DNA from 4 places in the Xenorhabdus bovienii SS-2004 genome. Region 3 is predicted to be linked to each of the others. Evidence: predicted binding sites of a transcription regulator. Region 3 holds the regulator's gene; each other region holds the start of a gene.
What was found. Region 3 encodes CRP, which controls carbon source genes, mostly activating them, when cyclic AMP is high. Its sites were predicted from a motif close to ATGTGANNNNNNTCACAT; they were not measured.
Positions count from the first base shown of each region.

Region 1: a site for CRP is predicted at 2,339-2,356, ahead of XBJ1_RS04035 (CidA/LrgA family protein). Genes of this name have one in related genera too.
Region 2: a site for CRP is predicted at 3,004-3,021, ahead of XBJ1_RS15160 (NupC/NupG family nucleoside CNT transporter). Genes of this name have one in related genera too.
Region 4: a site for CRP is predicted at 1,915-1,932, ahead of focA (formate transporter FocA). Genes of this name have one in related genera too.

Region 1 is NC_013892.1:945,885-950,099, forward strand. It holds gene apbC (iron-sulfur cluster carrier protein ApbC) at 1-28, opposite strand, end outside; gene metG (methionine--tRNA ligase) at 239-2,266, shown strand; gene XBJ1_RS04035 (CidA/LrgA family protein) at 2,409-2,852, shown strand; gene XBJ1_RS04040 (CidB/LrgB family autolysis modulator) at 2,855-3,550, shown strand; gene cdd (cytidine deaminase) at 3,735-4,215, shown strand, end outside.
Region 2 is NC_013892.1:3,453,386-3,457,600, forward strand. It holds gene deoA (thymidine phosphorylase) at 1-291, opposite strand, end outside; gene deoC (deoxyribose-phosphate aldolase) at 376-1,155, opposite strand; gene XBJ1_RS15160 (NupC/NupG family nucleoside CNT transporter) at 1,562-2,827, opposite strand; gene XBJ1_RS15165 (TatD family hydrolase) at 3,182-3,952, opposite strand; gene XBJ1_RS15170 (patatin-like phospholipase family protein) at 3,953-4,215, opposite strand, start outside.
Region 3 is NC_013892.1:3,935,298-3,939,512, forward strand. It holds gene XBJ1_RS17445 (YheU family protein) at 1-161, shown strand, start outside; gene XBJ1_RS17450 (phosphoribulokinase) at 263-1,132, shown strand; gene crp (cAMP-activated global transcriptional regulator CRP) at 1,694-2,326, shown strand; gene XBJ1_RS22790 (hypothetical protein) at 2,342-2,470, shown strand; gene XBJ1_RS17460 (aminodeoxychorismate synthase component II) at 2,615-3,190, opposite strand; gene ppiA (peptidylprolyl isomerase A) at 3,494-4,060, opposite strand.
Region 4 is NC_013892.1:839,419-843,633, reverse strand. It holds gene pflB (formate C-acetyltransferase) at 1-934, opposite strand, end outside; gene focA (formate transporter FocA) at 989-1,846, opposite strand; gene ycaO (30S ribosomal protein S12 methylthiotransferase accessory factor YcaO) at 2,169-3,932, opposite strand; gene ansB (L-asparaginase 2) at 4,082-4,215, shown strand, end outside.

The sequences.
Region 1 (4,215 bases), 1.2 Mb from region 3:
TGGTCTGCTCGGGGGATTGTGAGTTCATCCCGGCTCCTTTTGATTTGTCTTCTTTTAACCTAAAACCGTTCGTCCATCATAGCAGAAGCCGGCGGCTTGGGATAAGACCAAAATTGAAATCGACGCCGAATAGCGCCTTAAATAAAAGTAACGAAGATCTTGCGTTACCCTAGCGACAATGCCCTTGATCAGGTAACATCAAAAACCCTTTTCAATATATGGAAGTCAGATCCTAACCATGTCTCAAGTCGCGAACAAATTATTGGTGACCTGTGCGTTACCTTATGCTAACGGTCCAATTCATCTCGGTCATATCCTAGAACACATTCAGGCTGATATTTGGGTTCGTTATCATCGAATGCGCGGCAAAGAGGTTCACTTTATCTGCGCTGATGATGCCCACGGCACACCAATTATGCTGAAAGCCCAGCAGAGTGGGATCTCGCCAGAAGAAATGATTGCCAAAGTGAGCCTAGAGCATCAGCAGGATTTTGCCGGCTTTGCCATCAGCTACGATAACTACCACTCTACACACAGCGAAGAAAATAAAGAACTTGCGTCCCAAATTTATCTGAAACTGAAAAAGAACGGTTACATCAAGAGCCGGAAGATTTCTCAACTGTACGATCCAGAAAAAGGCATGTTCCTGCCAGACCGTTTCGTCAAAGGTGCCTGCCCGAAATGTAAGGCCGAAGATCAGTATGGCGATAACTGCGAAGTCTGCGGAACCACTTACAGCCCAACGGAATTGATTAATCCCCGCTCGGCAGTATCCGGCGCGACGCCAGAAATGCGCGATACAGAGCACTTCTTCTTTGATCTGCCTGTTTTCAGCGACATGCTGCAAAAATGGACGCGTTCCGGCTCCTTGCAAGAACAAGTCGCAAACAAAATGCAGGAATGGTTCGACGCGGGTCTGCAACAATGGGATATCACTCGTGATGCACCTTATTTCGGTTTCGAAATTCCTGATGAACCGGGCAAATTTTTCTACGTCTGGCTGGATGCGCCAATTGGCTACATGGGCTCGTTCCAAAACCTGTGCAGCAAACGTGATGACCTGAATTTCGACGAATTCTGGTCGAAAGATTCCGAAGCAGATCTCTACCACTTCATCGGTAAAGATATCGTTTATTTCCATAGCCTGTTCTGGCCAGCCATGTTGGAAGGCAGCAACTATCGCAAGCCGACCAATCTGTTCGTCCACGGCTATATCACGGTTAACGGCACGAAGATGTCCAAGTCGCGCGGGACGTTTATCAAAGCTGAAACGTACCTGAAGCACCTTGATGCAGATTGCCTGCGTTATTACTATGCTGCGAAGCTCTCCTCCCGTATTGATGACATCGATCTCAATCTGGAAGATTTCGTTCAGCGCGTTAACAGCGATATCGTGAACAAAGTGGTTAACCTTGCTTCACGTAACGCAGGTTTCATCAATAAACGTTTTGCGGGCAAACTGGCTGATCAACTTGCTGATCCTGCGCTGTACCAGCAATTTGTTGATGCGGCTGAAGGCATTGCGGAAGACTTCACCCACCGTGAATTCAGTAAGGCCATCCGTGAAATCATGGCATTAGCCGATTTGGCAAACCGCTACGTTGACGAACAGGCACCGTGGGTTGTTGCCAAGCAAGAAGGTCGGGATGCCGATCTGCAAGCCATCTGCTCAATGGGTATCAACCTGTTCCGCGTTCTTATGACTTACCTGAAGCCGGTTCTTCCGAGCCTGACTGACCGTACAGAAGCATTCTTAAATACCGAACTAACTTGGGATGGCATCCGGCAACCATTGCTTAACCATGAAGTTTCACCATTTAAGGCACTGTTTAACCGTATCGAGATGGCAAAAGTTGACGCGATGGTGGCTGACTCCAAAGAAAGCATCGAGCCACAAAAAACCCTGACAGGCCCACTGGCCGATGATCCCATTCAGGACACCATCGCATTTGATGATTTTGCCAAGGTTGACCTGCGTATCGCACTGATCAAGCAAGCTGATTTTGTCGAAGGTTCAGATAAGCTGCTGAAACTGACCCTTGATCTTGGTAGTGAAACGCGTCAGGTCTTCTCCGGTATCCGTTCAGCCTATCCAGATCCCAAAGCGCTGGAGAACCGTCTGACAGTGATGGTCGCCAACCTCGCACCACGTAAAATGCGTTTCGGCATTTCTGAAGGCATGGTAATGGCTGCTGGCCCTGGTGGAAAAGAGATTTTCCTGTTAAGCCCGGACAGCGGCGCACAACCAGGAATGCAGGTTAAATAACCATCATATGCCTTGTGAAATTAAGGTATAATAATAAACAACAAAGCGGACTCAAAAAAAGTCCGCTTTTTAATGTGATGTATGGCACATTTACAGAGTTAGTCGTATGATAAAACCCTCGTTATATTGAGGAATTATGTTTATGTCTTTCCGAAACATGCTGGTGATAGGCTGGCAATACCTGCGTGCATTCGTGCTGCTCTATTTGTGCCTCATCGCCGGGAATATCACTTCAGCACTACTTCCCTTCTCTCTCCCCGGCAGCATTATTGGCTTACTTCTTTTGTTTTGTTTACTTGCATTCCAGCTTATTCCTGCATATTGGGTGAAACCGGGCTGTAGCCTGTTGATGAAAAACATGACATTACTGTTTTTACCTATCGGGGTGGGTGTTATGGATTATTACCCGCAACTTAGCCAGCAAATGTTCCCGATTGTTCTCTCCTGTATCGTCAGTACAGTAATTGTCATGATTGTCGTTGCTTACAGTTCCCATTATGTCCATTGCAAACGCATTATTACCGGCGCTCAACGAAAAGAACCCGATCTCACTTCCCCGCCATCACAACAATCGGATAAAAGATAAAAATGTTAAGCCATATCTGGTGGTCACTGCCATTAACACTGCTCGTATTTTATTGCGCCAAAAAATTATCACGGCAGCTCAAGCTGCCCATCTTTAATCCATTGTTGCTATCAATGGCCGTTATCATTCCTTTGCTACTGATGACTCACACCCCCTATGAGCACTATTTTATCGGTAGCAGGATCTTAAACGACTTACTGCAACCCGCCGTTGTCGCATTGGCCTTCCCTCTTTATGAGCAGCTCCATCAAATCCGCGCTCAATGGAAATCCATTATTAGCATCTGTTTTATCGGTAGTATTGTCGCGATGGTGACAGGTACAGCTATCGCGTTATGGGCGGGAGCCAGCCCTGAAATCGCTGCCTCTGTGCTGCCCAAATCCGTCACAACACCAATTGCCATGGCCGTTGCTGACTCCGTTGGCGGAATTCCTGCTATCAGTGCAGCTTGCGTAATTACTGTCGGTATTTTGGGCGCGATCTTTGGTCATAACCTGTTCAATATTCTAGGAATAAAAACGTCGGCTTCAAGAGGATTGGCCATGGGAACAGCATCCCACGCCGTGGGTACTGCACGCTGTGCCGAACTCGATCATATTGAAGGTGCATACAGTTCTTTGGCACTGATGACCTGCGGCATTATCACCTCATTGATAGCACCTTTTTTATTTCCTGTACTGCTTCATCTATTTGGCTAATATTTTGCTCGTTAGCAACTCGTGATCAAACGGTGAAAAAATTCATAAAAATAGTAAAAATTTGATATAAGTCACTAAAATAACGTATCTATTACACTCATTTCACTGATTATATGGCGTTTATCACATTACAAACCTGAGTAGACATCCTAGAATGACCTTCAATTAATTTGGAGATCATTCTATGCAAGCTCGTTTTCACGCTATTTGGTCAGAAATTACCCCTAAACTGCAAGAAGCCCTGTTACCCTATATCGGTAATGACGATTTTCCAGCAATGCTGACCGCGGAGCAGGTTGAGTCAATCAGGCAAATCTGCGGTTTTGATGATCATGCGCTGGCACTTGCTCTATTACCACTTGCAGCGGCCTGTGCCATTACACCTATCTCGCATTTTTACGTCGGGGCAATCGCACGGGGAGAAAGTGGCAACCTCTATTTTGGTGCCAACATGGAATTTGCTGGAGTTCCCTTGCAGCAAACCGTTCATGCCGAGCAATCAGCCATCACCCATGCTTGGCTGCGCGGTGAAAAAAAGCTGGTTTCCATCACCGTCAATTATTCGCCTTGTGGGCACTGCCGCCAGTTCATGAATGAATTGAACAGTGGAACACAATTGGAAGTCTGTTTACCCAACCGCCCACGTTTGACGCTGGCTGACTACC
Region 2 (4,215 bases), 480 kb from region 3:
CATCAGAGAAGTCACATCGCCGACACCCCCCGTCGAATGTTTATCTACGATCGGGCCATGCAAATTCAATTTTTTCCAATCCAGAACCGTACCGGAATCGCGCATTGCCAAAGTCAGAGCCACACGCTCTTCCATCGTCATATCATGGAAATAAATGGTCATCGCCAGTGCAGCAATCTGTCCTTCAGAAACGGTATTATCACGAACCCCGTTAATAAAGAAACGGATCTCTTCTTCATTCAACCGGTGACCGTCCCGTTTTTTGCGGATAATTTCCTGTGCCAGAAACAAAGCGACCTCCTAATCATCATTATCTGAAAAGAATGGTAGTAATGCACTTTATCTTAACGTGCATTCAATGTGTTGTTATTGATCTTAATAACCACTACTTTGCTTTTGGCTCTGATGTCCAAGTGCTGTCAATAAATTGCTCAACAGACTGGAAGCCCCAAAACGGAAATGACGGGAGTCGGCCCATTGATCCCCCATGATACGAGCAGACAGTGCCAGATATTGTGCGGCTTCTTCGGCTGTACGCACACCTCCGGCAGGTTTAAAGCCAACAGTTTCACCTACGCCCATGTCGCGGATCACACTGAGCATAATTTCTGCGCTTTCCAGTGTCGCATTGACAGGGACTTTGCCTGTTGAGGTTTTGATAAAATCCGCACCTGCGTCGATTGAAATTTCAGAGGCTTTGCGGATCAGGTTTTCTTCTTTCAACTCACCTGTTTCAATAATCACTTTCAGCCAAACACCGGATGCAGCGCAGGCATCTTTGCAGGCTTTAACTAAATCGAAGCCAATCTGTTCATTACCTGCCATCAAGGCGCGGTAGGGGAAAACCACGTCAACTTCATCTGCGCCATAAGCAATGGCTGCTCGAGTTTCAGCCAGTGCAAGATCGATATCATCGTTGCCGTGCGGGAAATTGGTCACTGTGGCAATGCGAATGTCTGGAGTACCCTGTTCACGCAATACTTTACGTGCGGCAGGAATAAAACGTGGATAGATACAGATAGCGGCAGTATGACCCGCCGGGCTTTTTGCCTGATGACAAAGTATCGCCACTTTCTCATCCGTATCATCATCATTGAGTGTCGTTAAATCCATCAAACTCAGCGCACGCTGAGCAGTTGCGGTTAAATCGGTCATAAAACTCTCCAACGGTATTATTATCGTGACTGAACCCGTTCACACATTCTTTTGAACGATTGTTTTGAACGATTAGTTAGTTCGTTTGTTGGCGAGCGGACTTGGTTCCTTGAAGATGTTGCCATAATTATGCACAACAGCAACAGTAGAGCTCCTTCTCTCCGCACTATACTTTCTTCAGCTTTTACTGCCCCGGAGGGCATCAACTTAATCCATAAAGTCTTGGCACATCATTATTTGAACATGTAAATGCCGAATAATTCGCGTTACAAATCACACTAATCGAATGAGCATTGCAATGATAGACATTTTATTGTGATTAGTATCACATCAAACAGTTTCAGGAAAAACAAAAGCAGGTGAGATTATCTCACCTGCATTCAATTTGATACGCAATTCCTGCGTCTTATAACGCGAGGAAGAACCCAGCAATGGTTGCACTCATCAAGTTAGAGAGTGAACCGGCCAGTACGGCTTTCAGACCAAAACGTGCAATGTCTCCACGACGATTTGGCGCCATACCACCTAAACCTCCCAGCAGAATAGCGACAGAAGACAGGTTGGCGAAGCCACACAGTGCAAAGGAAATAATCGCTTTGGTATGATCAGAAAGCACTTGCAGACCTGCGGCCTGAACGACCTCGTTCGGTTTCAGATATTCACCAAAGTTCATGAACGCCACGAACTCATTGACTACTATTTTCTGGCCGATGAAAGAACCTGCAACAGTCGCTTCATTCCACGGTACACCAATCAGGTAGGCGACTGGTGAGAACGCCCAGCCCAGAATCAGTTCCATGGACAGTTGAGGATAGTTGAACCAGCCACCGATACCACCCAGCATACCATTCAGTAAGGCAATCAAGGCGGTGAATGCCAGCAGCATTGCTCCCACGTTCAGAGCCAGTTGCATACCCGATGCCGCACCTGATGCCGCAGCATCAATGATATTGGCAGGGCGATCTTCAGCCGCAATCAGCGACATGGCATCGTCGGTGTCGCGTGTTTTTTCCGTTTCCGGCACTAACAGTTTCGCAAATAGCAAGCCACCCGGTGCTGCCATGAATGAAGCGGCAATCAGGTATTCCAATGGAACGCCCATCGATGCGTAGCCAGCCAATACTGAACCTGCCACAGAAGCCAGACCACCACACATGACAGCAAACAGTTCCGATTGAGTCATGGTTGAAATATAAGGACGAACAACCAGCGGCGCTTCAGTTTGGCCGACGAAAATATTTGCAGTCGCAGACAGAGATTCGGTTCGTGATGTTCCCAGCAGTTTTTGCATGCCACCACCGAGTATTTTGATCACAATCTGCATAACGCCGATGTAATACAGAACGGCAATAAGTGAGGAGAAGAAAACGATAATAGGCAGGACGCGCAGAGCAAAGATAAAGCCACCACCACCGAACAGCTCAAACATTTTGTCGGAAACCAGTCCACCAAAGATGAAATCAGTTCCTTTCTGGCCGTATCCAATGACGTTGGAAACGCCTTTTGACATTCCAATCAGAATGTCTTTACCCGCTGGCACATAAAGTACAAATGCCCCAATAGCAACCTGAATCAAAAAGGCGCCCAAGACTGTGCGGATCTTAATAGCTCGGTAATTACTGGAGAAAAGTACTGCGATAAAAATCAGCACTACCATCCCTATCAGGCTCATAATGAGTTGCATTGGAAGAATCCCTGTTCACTGAATGAATGAATAATGAAAAAATATGCCAGTTATATTGTGAGTTCCTACCGGCATTGTGCGAGGCCGATTATACCTAGTAGTAAAAAAGAACAAGCAACTAACATCACAAATTAATACCGCAAAAAGTAATATAAAAACACAAAATGAGATCCAGATCACATAAATCCATCTAGTTTCTAAGGGATTAGATAATTTTGCGGTGAAAAAGGTAATAAAAGGGATAAATGAGTAAAGAAGACCAATTAAGGATTATTAATATTTATTTAATACGGATACTCACTTCCTGTTACCCTAAAAACATATCATTTCTGTGGTTATAAGTCAGCTTAACGCAAATAGTGCCTTGCTGTTATGATAAATCTGATCGGACACTTCATCAGGAGATTCTCGACGCAATTCACACAACGCAGAAAAAACCTGTGCGACTCTTTCTGGTCGGTTCGGCTGCCCTTGGTATCCAGAGAGCGGCATATCAGGTGCATCCGTTTCCAACACAAGGGACGACAGAGGCAGTTGGGAAATTGTACTGCGTGTTTTTTGCGCTCTCTCGTAAGTCATCGTTCCCCCGACACCAATATAAAATCCCAAACGAATAAAAGCCTGTGCCTGAGACAGGCTACCAGCAAAGCCATGAATAACGCCTGTGCGTGGTAAGTCATGTTTTCGTAGTATAGCGGACAGTTGATCATGGCTTTTTCGGGAGTGGAGTATCACCGGCAAATCGTGCCTTTTAGCCAACGCTAACTGTGCTTCCAGCACTCTTTTTTGTTTCTCAAACTGTGGCTCCGGCATATAAAGATCAAGCCCTATTTCTCCTACAGCCACACATTTGGGATTGTTTGCCTTCAGTTTCTGCGCCAGCTCAGCCAAATGAGAACCTTGATGTTCATTGATATACAGTGGATGCAAACCAAACGCGGCATAGATGGAGGGAAAGTCATATGCCAGCGCAGCAACCCGCTGGAAATTCATTTGACTAACTGTGGGGACGATAATGGTTTCCACCCCCGCTTGCCTGGCTTGTTTCAGACTCGTTTGTTCATTCCCTGTAAAGGGAGGAAAATCAAAATGGCAATGTGTATCAATAAACATCTATTTATCCACGTCATCCAATATAATAGAGCCTGTCAGCGGTGTTATACCCTCTTCCTGCACCTCGGTTACCGGACGATTTATGCTGTCCAGCAAGCTATATCGCCTGAAGCCATTATGATTAATCCCATCATTATTTAAACCACTGCGACAGACACCATAACCTTTACGTTTTTCCAACCCAAATTTCCCACCAACAAAGGTATGCCCAATGGTAGCCAAAAAGTATCGCCCACAGCGCCGCCCCAAATGGTAATCCTGAT
Region 3 (4,215 bases):
TTGTCTTGCGGGAAGGCACCGATTACGGTGAAGATGAAAAAACGCTGGAGCAAAAAGTACAGGATGTAAAACGTCAGCTTGAACGGGGAGAAGTCCTACTGGTTTGGTCTGAACTGCATGAGACCGTCAATATCATGCCCAAAGAGATGTTTCGCCCTTAGCGCCTTCTTTTTATCAGGCTGTTCCGTTTGCCTTATTTTGCTCTGTATTGCTGATTACGAGAAAGATAGTCCCAACTTTTTTGGATAAGGAGTCTGTTCTTATGTCTGCCAAACACCCTGTCATTGCAATAACGGGTTCTAGCGGAGCCGGAACAACAACGACCAGTGTGGCGTTCCGCAAGATTTTTCAACAACTTGAAGTTACTGCCGCACTCATCGAAGGGGATAGTTTCCACCGTTACACCCGTCCTGAAATGGATGCCGAGATCCGTAAGGCGAAGGAGCAAGGCAGACATGTCAGCTATTTTGGGCCAGAAGCCAATGATTTCAGCATGTTGGAAAAGACATTTTACAACTATGGTGAAACAGGCACTGGCCGCTGCCGGAGATATCTCCACACCTATGATGAAGCCGTGCCTTACAATCAAGTACCGGGTACATTCACGCCGTGGGAATCACTGCCATCAAACACCGATATTCTGTTTTATGAGGGGTTGCATGGTGGCGTTGTTACTCCACAGTATAATGTCGCCAGCTATGTTGATTTGCTGATTGGTGTCGTCCCCATCGTCAACCTTGAGTGGATACAGAAACTTATCCGTGATACCAGCGAACGTGGCCATTCAAGAGAGGCGGTCATGGATTCCGTGGTGCGTTCGATGGATGATTATATCCGCTATATTACGCCACAGTTTTCCCGTACTCATATCAATTTCCAGCGAGTTCCCACCGTTGATACCTCTAACCCTTTCTCCGCCAAGGCTATTCCATCTCTGGATGAAAGTTTTATCGTGATTCGTTTCCGTGGCCTGAAACAAATTGATTTCCCTTATTTACTATCAATGCTTCAGGGATCATTTATTTCCAGTATAAATACCATTGTCGTTCCCGGCGGAAAAGTGGGGCTGGCCATGGAATTAATTATGGCTCCGTGGGTTCAGCAATTACTGGAAGGCAAAAAAATTTCTTGATTTAAACGCAATTTAATTTTTAATTAAACAGGTAACAAAAAATAACGTTGCCTGTTTTACGAAAATAAACATTTCAGTAACAATAAAAACAGATTATAAAGAGAAAATTCAGTAAGGTAAAACGCGTAAAAGCAGTACGATATTTACCAAAGTACCCACAGCCTCTTACACAATAAAAAAGTCATTCAGCCGTTCCCGTCTTTATGTTGTTTCTCCTTTTCCCTTTGGAAATACTGGCATTATTCGATTTCCTATAAGTCGTAGAGCAATAAAGACGACGCTCCAAATAGATTTCTGTTAATCTGGCGGGCTGAAGCGATACAGGGGAAGACAGAAACGTTTTCCTGTGTTACAAACGAGGTTACAAGCGAAGCTGGCAAGATATATAGGTTAAGATTAAGACACCCATATTTTGGTATGATTATAATCTATATAAAATTCCCGCTTGTCAGTTTTTCAGCAAGTTAATATGTTAAACTATTGACTTTATAAAGCCAGCCGGGTGAGGAAAAACTGTTCCTCACGTCATCAAGGCGGAAATAACAACAGAGGATAAAGCGAATGGTTCTCGGCAAGCCACAAACAGACCCTACTCTTGAATGGTTTTTGTCACACTGCCATATTCACAAATATCCATCCAAGAGCACGCTTATTCATCAAGGCGAGAAAGCAGAAACGCTTTACTATATTGTTAAAGGTTCAGTCGCTGTTCTAATAAAAGATGAAGAAGGCAAAGAAATGATTCTCTCTTATTTAAATCAGGGAGATTTCATTGGTGAACTTGGATTGTTCGAAGAAGGAAAGCTGCGTACTGCATGGGTACGAGCTAAAAGTGCCTGTGAAGTCGCTGAAATTTCCTACAAGAAATTTCGCCAGCTCATTCAGGTCAATCCTGATATTCTGATGCGTCTATCCTCTCAGATGGCAAGACGCTTACAAACAACCTCAGAAAAAGTCGGTAATCTGGCATTTCTGGATGTCACAGGTCGTATTGCCAAGACGTTAATGAATCTGGCCAAACAGCCTGATGCGATGACCCATCCTGATGGTATGCAAATAAAAATTACACGTCAGGAAATTGGCCAGATTGTCGGGTGTTCCCGCGAAACAGTTGGCCGCATTCTCAAGATGTTAGAAGATCAAAACCTGATCTCTGCTCATGGCAAAACCATTGTAGTATATGGAACCCGCTAATTTCTGAAATTACTCTTGAAACTGAGCCAGCGCAACCCTTATCCTGCACTGGCTTTTTTGTTGCTTCCTTTGTCTTATCAGTGCAATGGCAGCATCAAGCCCCGTTACGCCGCTTTCTGTAATACTTCACTGGCCTTGCCCTGATATTCCGCTGGGACAGACGTGATTTCCCCCACCTTATTTTTATATTTGCCATATCACAGTGAAATAATAGTCACCAAATATGAATAAAAAATCACATAAGGGCAAATAAAAAACAGCCGGTGAGGAAAATGCGATGGTATTTGGTTAATATCTGAGAAAATTATTCAACAAATCATGTCCCTGTTCACTGAGAATGCTTTCAGGGTGAAATTGCACACCTTCCAATGGCAAAGTACGGTGACGTATTCCCATAATTTCATCTACATTACCGTTATGCTGACTCCATGCGGTCACTTCAAACGATGCTGGCAGGGTTTCAGCAGCAATCACCAGAGAATGATAACGAGTAACAGTCAGTGGACGGTTCAATCCTTTGAATACTCCTTGTTGATTATGGTGGATCAAGCTGTTTTTTCCGTGCATCACCTCGCGGGCTTTGACCACACTCGCACCAAAAGCCTGCCCAATAGCCTGATGCCCTAGGCACACACCGAGGATTGGCAATTTGCCGGCAAAATGCGCAATGGCCTCTAGTGAAATCCCTGCTTCATTTGGCGTACAAGGCCCCGGCGAAATCACTAAATGTGTGGGCGCCAACTTCTCGATATCTTCAAGCTGTAATTCATCATTACGCTTAACTAAAACATTTGTCCCTAACTCGCAAAAATATTGATATAAATTGAATGTAAAAGAATCGTAGTTATCTATTATTAATAGCATAGGAGTATATCCTATTGATTTTTATAGTTTTATATATTGCCGCTACCCTAGCGGGCATTGTGCATTCTGTATTTCGATAAAATCAGGTAAAGCAGCATCAACAGCAGCGGGACGCTCATCATACCACAGACGTATTTTTAAAATAGTAGGATACAAACAGCAGCATTCACCCGTGGTGAGAGCTTGACGTGAAAAGATAACGCAGGTGAGAGGGGAAGACGGCACTCAAAAAGCGAATGGCACAATATAAATACCGTCTTATTTTCTAGGTTTCAGGCAGGAAAACACTGTTTTCCTATTGAATTAAGGTGCAACTTTGGCAGAAAGGATCACAATCGGTTTCACGGGTACATTTTGATAAGGGCCAACATTTTCTGTCTTGACCTGAGAAATTTTATCAACCACATCCATACCTTTTATGACTTTACCAAAGACAGCATAACCAAAATCACGCTGACCGTGATCAAGGAAGGCGTTATCAGTGACATTAATGAAGAACTGACTGGTTGCACTGTCTTTATCTGCGGTGCGTGCCATCGCTATCGTACCACGCAGATTACGCAAACCATTATCTGCTTCATTTTTGATTGGTGCTTTGGTCACCTTCTGCTTCATATCTTTCGTAAAGCCACCCCCCTGAACCATAAACCCGGGAATGATGCGGTGAAAAATGGTGTTGTTATAAAATCCTTCATTGACATACTCAATGAAATTTTTTGTAGTGATTGGCGCCTTGTTACTATCCAGCGCAAGCTCTATTTCCCCTGCTGATGTTACCAGCTTCACATGAGTTTCGGCAGCCAATGCCGGAGTTGCCATCACACTGATAGCACATGCAGCCATAAGCGACACAAAAATACGTTTAAACATTAATGGTTCCTTTATTTTTGAGGTCAATAACAAAACTCATAACAACAAAACTTATTAAGTGTAATTCCCTATAGAACTAAGTTCCAAAGATTTACCTACATTTACGAGTAAGCAGCTATTTGTTGAGATGAATTCTGTCTGAATAGCTATTATGG
Region 4 (4,215 bases), 1.1 Mb from region 3:
TCATGACCAGATGGTCAATCAGTTCTTGAGCTTCTTGTTCTGTCAGTCTGCCTGCTTGCAGATCGCGTTCGATGTAGATATCCAGGAAGCTGGACACACGACCGAAAGACATCGCTGCACCATTTTGCGATTTAACCGCTGCCAAATAAGCGAAGTAAGTCCATTGCACGGCTTCTTTCGCTGTGATCGCCGGATAGGAAATATCACAGCCATATTTAGCTGCCATTTCTTTAATCTGACTAAGAGCGCGGTGCTGTTCAGCAATTTCTTCACGCAGACGGATAGTAGCTTCCAGATCTTCACCGTTTTCCAGTTTTTCCTGTAATGATGTGAATTGAGCATATTTTTCATCACGCAGGAAATCGATACCGTACAGAGCAACGCGGCGGTAGTCACCGATGATGCGGCCACGGCCATAGGCATCAGGCAAACCTGTTAGTACACCGGATTTACGGCATTTCAGGATATCAGGTGTATAAACATCGAATACTCCCTGATTGTGGGTTTTGCGATAGTCAGTAAAAATTTGTTTCAGTTTTGGGTCTAGTTCACGGTTGTAAGCTTTACAGGAACTCTCAACCATTTTGATTCCACCAAATGGAATAATGGCACGTTTCAGTGGCGCTTCGGTTTGCAGGCCTACGATTTGTTCTAGGTCTTTGGCAATATAACCCGCATCATGAGAAATAATCGTAGACGCAACATCAGTGTCAAAATCAACCGGCGCATGAGTACGGTTTTCGATTTTGATACCTTCCATGACTTTTTCCCACAAAATATCAGTCGCTTTTGTGGCGCCTGCAAGGAATGTTTCATCACCTTCATACGGAGCATAGTTCTGCTGGATGAAGTCACGAACGTTAACTTCATTTTGCCAGCTACCCTCGTTAAAGCCTTGCCATGCTACAGAGAATTTTTCATTTAACTCGGACATGATATTTCTACCTTTTAACAGTGGAACTTTTAAGAGACCTGACGTGGAGGCGAATTAATATTTTTGGCCGCCCCGTAAATACATGAACCAATAAATCAACCCAACCAATATCGCACCGCCAATAATATTACCTATCGTTACAGGGATAAGATTATCAGTAATAAAGTGTGAAACAGTGAGTTGAGGAAATTGTTCGGGAGTGGCTCCCACTTTTGCCCAGAATTCAGTTGGGGCAAAATTTTTGATAATGATCCCGAACGGAATTAAAAACATATTGGCAATACTGTGTTCAAAGCCACTGGCGACAAACATGGCAACTGGCAGGATCAAAGCAAACAATTTATCGATCAGGCTGCGCCCGGCATAGCTCATCCAGACCGCAAGGCATACCATCAGATTGGCCAAAATACCTAAACATAGTGCTTCAATAAAGGTGTGGTGCATTTTATGATCGGCAGTCTGTAATACGTTCAGCCCCCAGAAACCATTAGCGACTGCATATTGGCCTGATTGCCACATTAAAATGACAAAAAATAGTGCGCCAATCAGATTACCGATATAAACGTTAATCCAATTTTTGAGCATTTGTGACCAGGTAATACGGCCTGTGGCTTTTGAAACTATAGTCAATACTGTGGAGGTGAAAAGATCGGCACCAAATATAACCACCAGCATTAAACCAAGAGAAAAGCAAATCCCGCCAGTTAATTTTGCTAATCCATAAGGAATGGAAGATGTTCCTGTGGTAGCTGTAATATAAAAGACAAAAGCAATGGAAATAAACACACCTGCCATGATTGCCGATAAATAAGTCACTGCGGGATGTTTATTAACTTTATATACACCACTATCATCAGCGATTTGTGCCATTACAGCAGGTGGAAATAAATTAAAAGGGTTGTCAGTTTTCATACTAACACTCTCTTTATCCTTAATTAATTTTAGCACGTAATGATAGTAACAAACGATCATTGACCTAAATTTGATATGGATCATATTACGCAGAAAGTCTGGGGGATTATGGGGGGCTAAATGCGACTATTATATCTTAATGTATTGATTTATAATGAAAAAATATTTTTTAAAATTTATAACAATATTTTATATGAAAGATTTTTGAGAATATTAAAAACGTAAAATAACAGGTTAAATTGTCATTTATTTGTTATTTTTAAATAAACTTAATTTAACCTGAATTTTACTTTCTATAATAAATAAACTTTAATGTAACGGTTTATTTATTTGACCAAAACTCGCGTTTGGCTTTTTGCAGTTTTTCATAAGCATTGAGTAATGCCTGATGTGCTGGCAATGTTTTTAGCTCTGAATCTACAGACCATAGGCCGTAGAAGCCGTTTTTGCCGTCAATGGCGGCGGAAGCAGCATCGACTGTTTCCTGACCGTACATTTTGACAAAAGCCTGATGGTATTGGCTTGGGTCACGATCTTCTTCTTGGGTCAATAGCAGCAGTGTTTGCAAACAGCGATAATAATTGGCTCGTTCGGCGGTGAAGACCGAAGCATTGAAGTCCTGTGTCCACTCAACCCAGATCAGCGCTTGTTCCAGATCGTTGCCAGCCAATGCCAGCATGGATTTCAATTCACCAATGCGCAGGTTACTCCAGCCGTTGTCTTTACCTGCGGCGATCCCCAGTAATTCACGGACACGGGTGAAATCATCCAGCCCTTCGTCATCCAATTGTTCAAGGAAAGCAAGATATTCTGCTGGTTGCCATTGGCTATTTGGTAACGCCAGAATAGTATCACGCAGATGAGTTCCCATTGTATTATTGGCAATGTGCAAATCTTCAACCGGATAAATATCTGACATGCCAGGCACCAGAATACGGCAGGCATAAACGTTCAGATGTTCGTAATCAGCAATATAAGCTTCAGCATCCAGCGTATTGAAGATCCCCATCAGTGTGGCAAATTCTTCTTCTGTAGTGCCTTTGAAACTCCAATCAGCAAATGTATAGTCGGCATCCTGTTTGAACAGATCCCAGCTAATTGCACCGCTTGAATCGATGAAGTGAGTTTCCAGATTGGTATGTTCAGACACTTCTTCATCATCGAAGCTTGGTGGCGTAAAGACATCCAGATCCTTTAAGCTGCGGCCTTGCAGAAGCTCGGTTACGGTACGTTCCAGCGCAACACCAAAATCAGGATGAGCGCCAAAAGAGGCAAAGCAAGTGCCATTATTCGGATTGAACAGCACAACGCAAATTACCGGAAATTGACCACCCAGTGAGGCATCGTAGCAATAAAGTGGGAAGCCTTCTGCCTGCAATTTGTTGACGGATTCAACTACGCCAGGATAGCGATTCATTACGCTTTCTGGGATTTCAGGCAGGCTGATGCATTCTGCAATAATGCGGTTTTTTACATAGCGCTCAAACACTTCTGATAACCCCTGAACGCGGGCTTCGTTCATGGTATTGCCTGCGGACATGCCGTTTGAGACATACAGGTTGCCGATAATATTCATCGGAATATAAACGGTTTGATTATCGGATTGGCGAGTGAAAGGCAGAGCACAGATCCCGCGTTCTTCATTGCCGGATTGAAAATCAATCAATTGACTGGCACAGAGTTCGTTGTCAGGGTTATAGAAATGGTGAAGGCGCTCGTCTAAAATGCCCTCTGGCAGGGAGTCATCTTCTGGCAATGGAAACCATTTTTCGTTTGGATAATGGACAAATTCCCCGTTAGCAACGGTATTCCCAAGGTAAAAATCAGCGAAAAAATAGTTTGTCGACAGACGCTCAAAATATTCCCCTAATGCAGAGGCCAATGCTGCTTTTTTGCTGGCTCCTTTGCCATTGGTAAAGCACAGTGGGCAGTCGCGATCACGGATATGTACCGACCAGACATTGGGTACGGGATTCAGCCATGAGGCTTCTTCGATATTAAAACCAAAAGATGCCAGCTTGGATTGGAAGTGGTTAATGGAATCTTCCAACGCGGCGTCTTTGCCGGGGATATAGGTTTGCGTCATCGTTATTCACTTCAATTTTTTGTTAAAGGCCGCATATCATACGGCGTTTTTTTTGTCTGCTCTATCAATTCCCAAAAATTATTGTTAATTAGAGTTTATTTATTTCCAGTTTACATAATAAAATGACTTTTTTTACAAGAGGTTAAATCATGAGAAAGACTAAAAAAACAGCAATAGCCGGTTTTCTGACGTTAGTTAGTGGTTCTGCGCTTGCTCTGCCAAACATTACTGTTTTGGCAACTGGTGGCACAATTGCCGGTGGTGGCGAGTCAGCAACTCAATC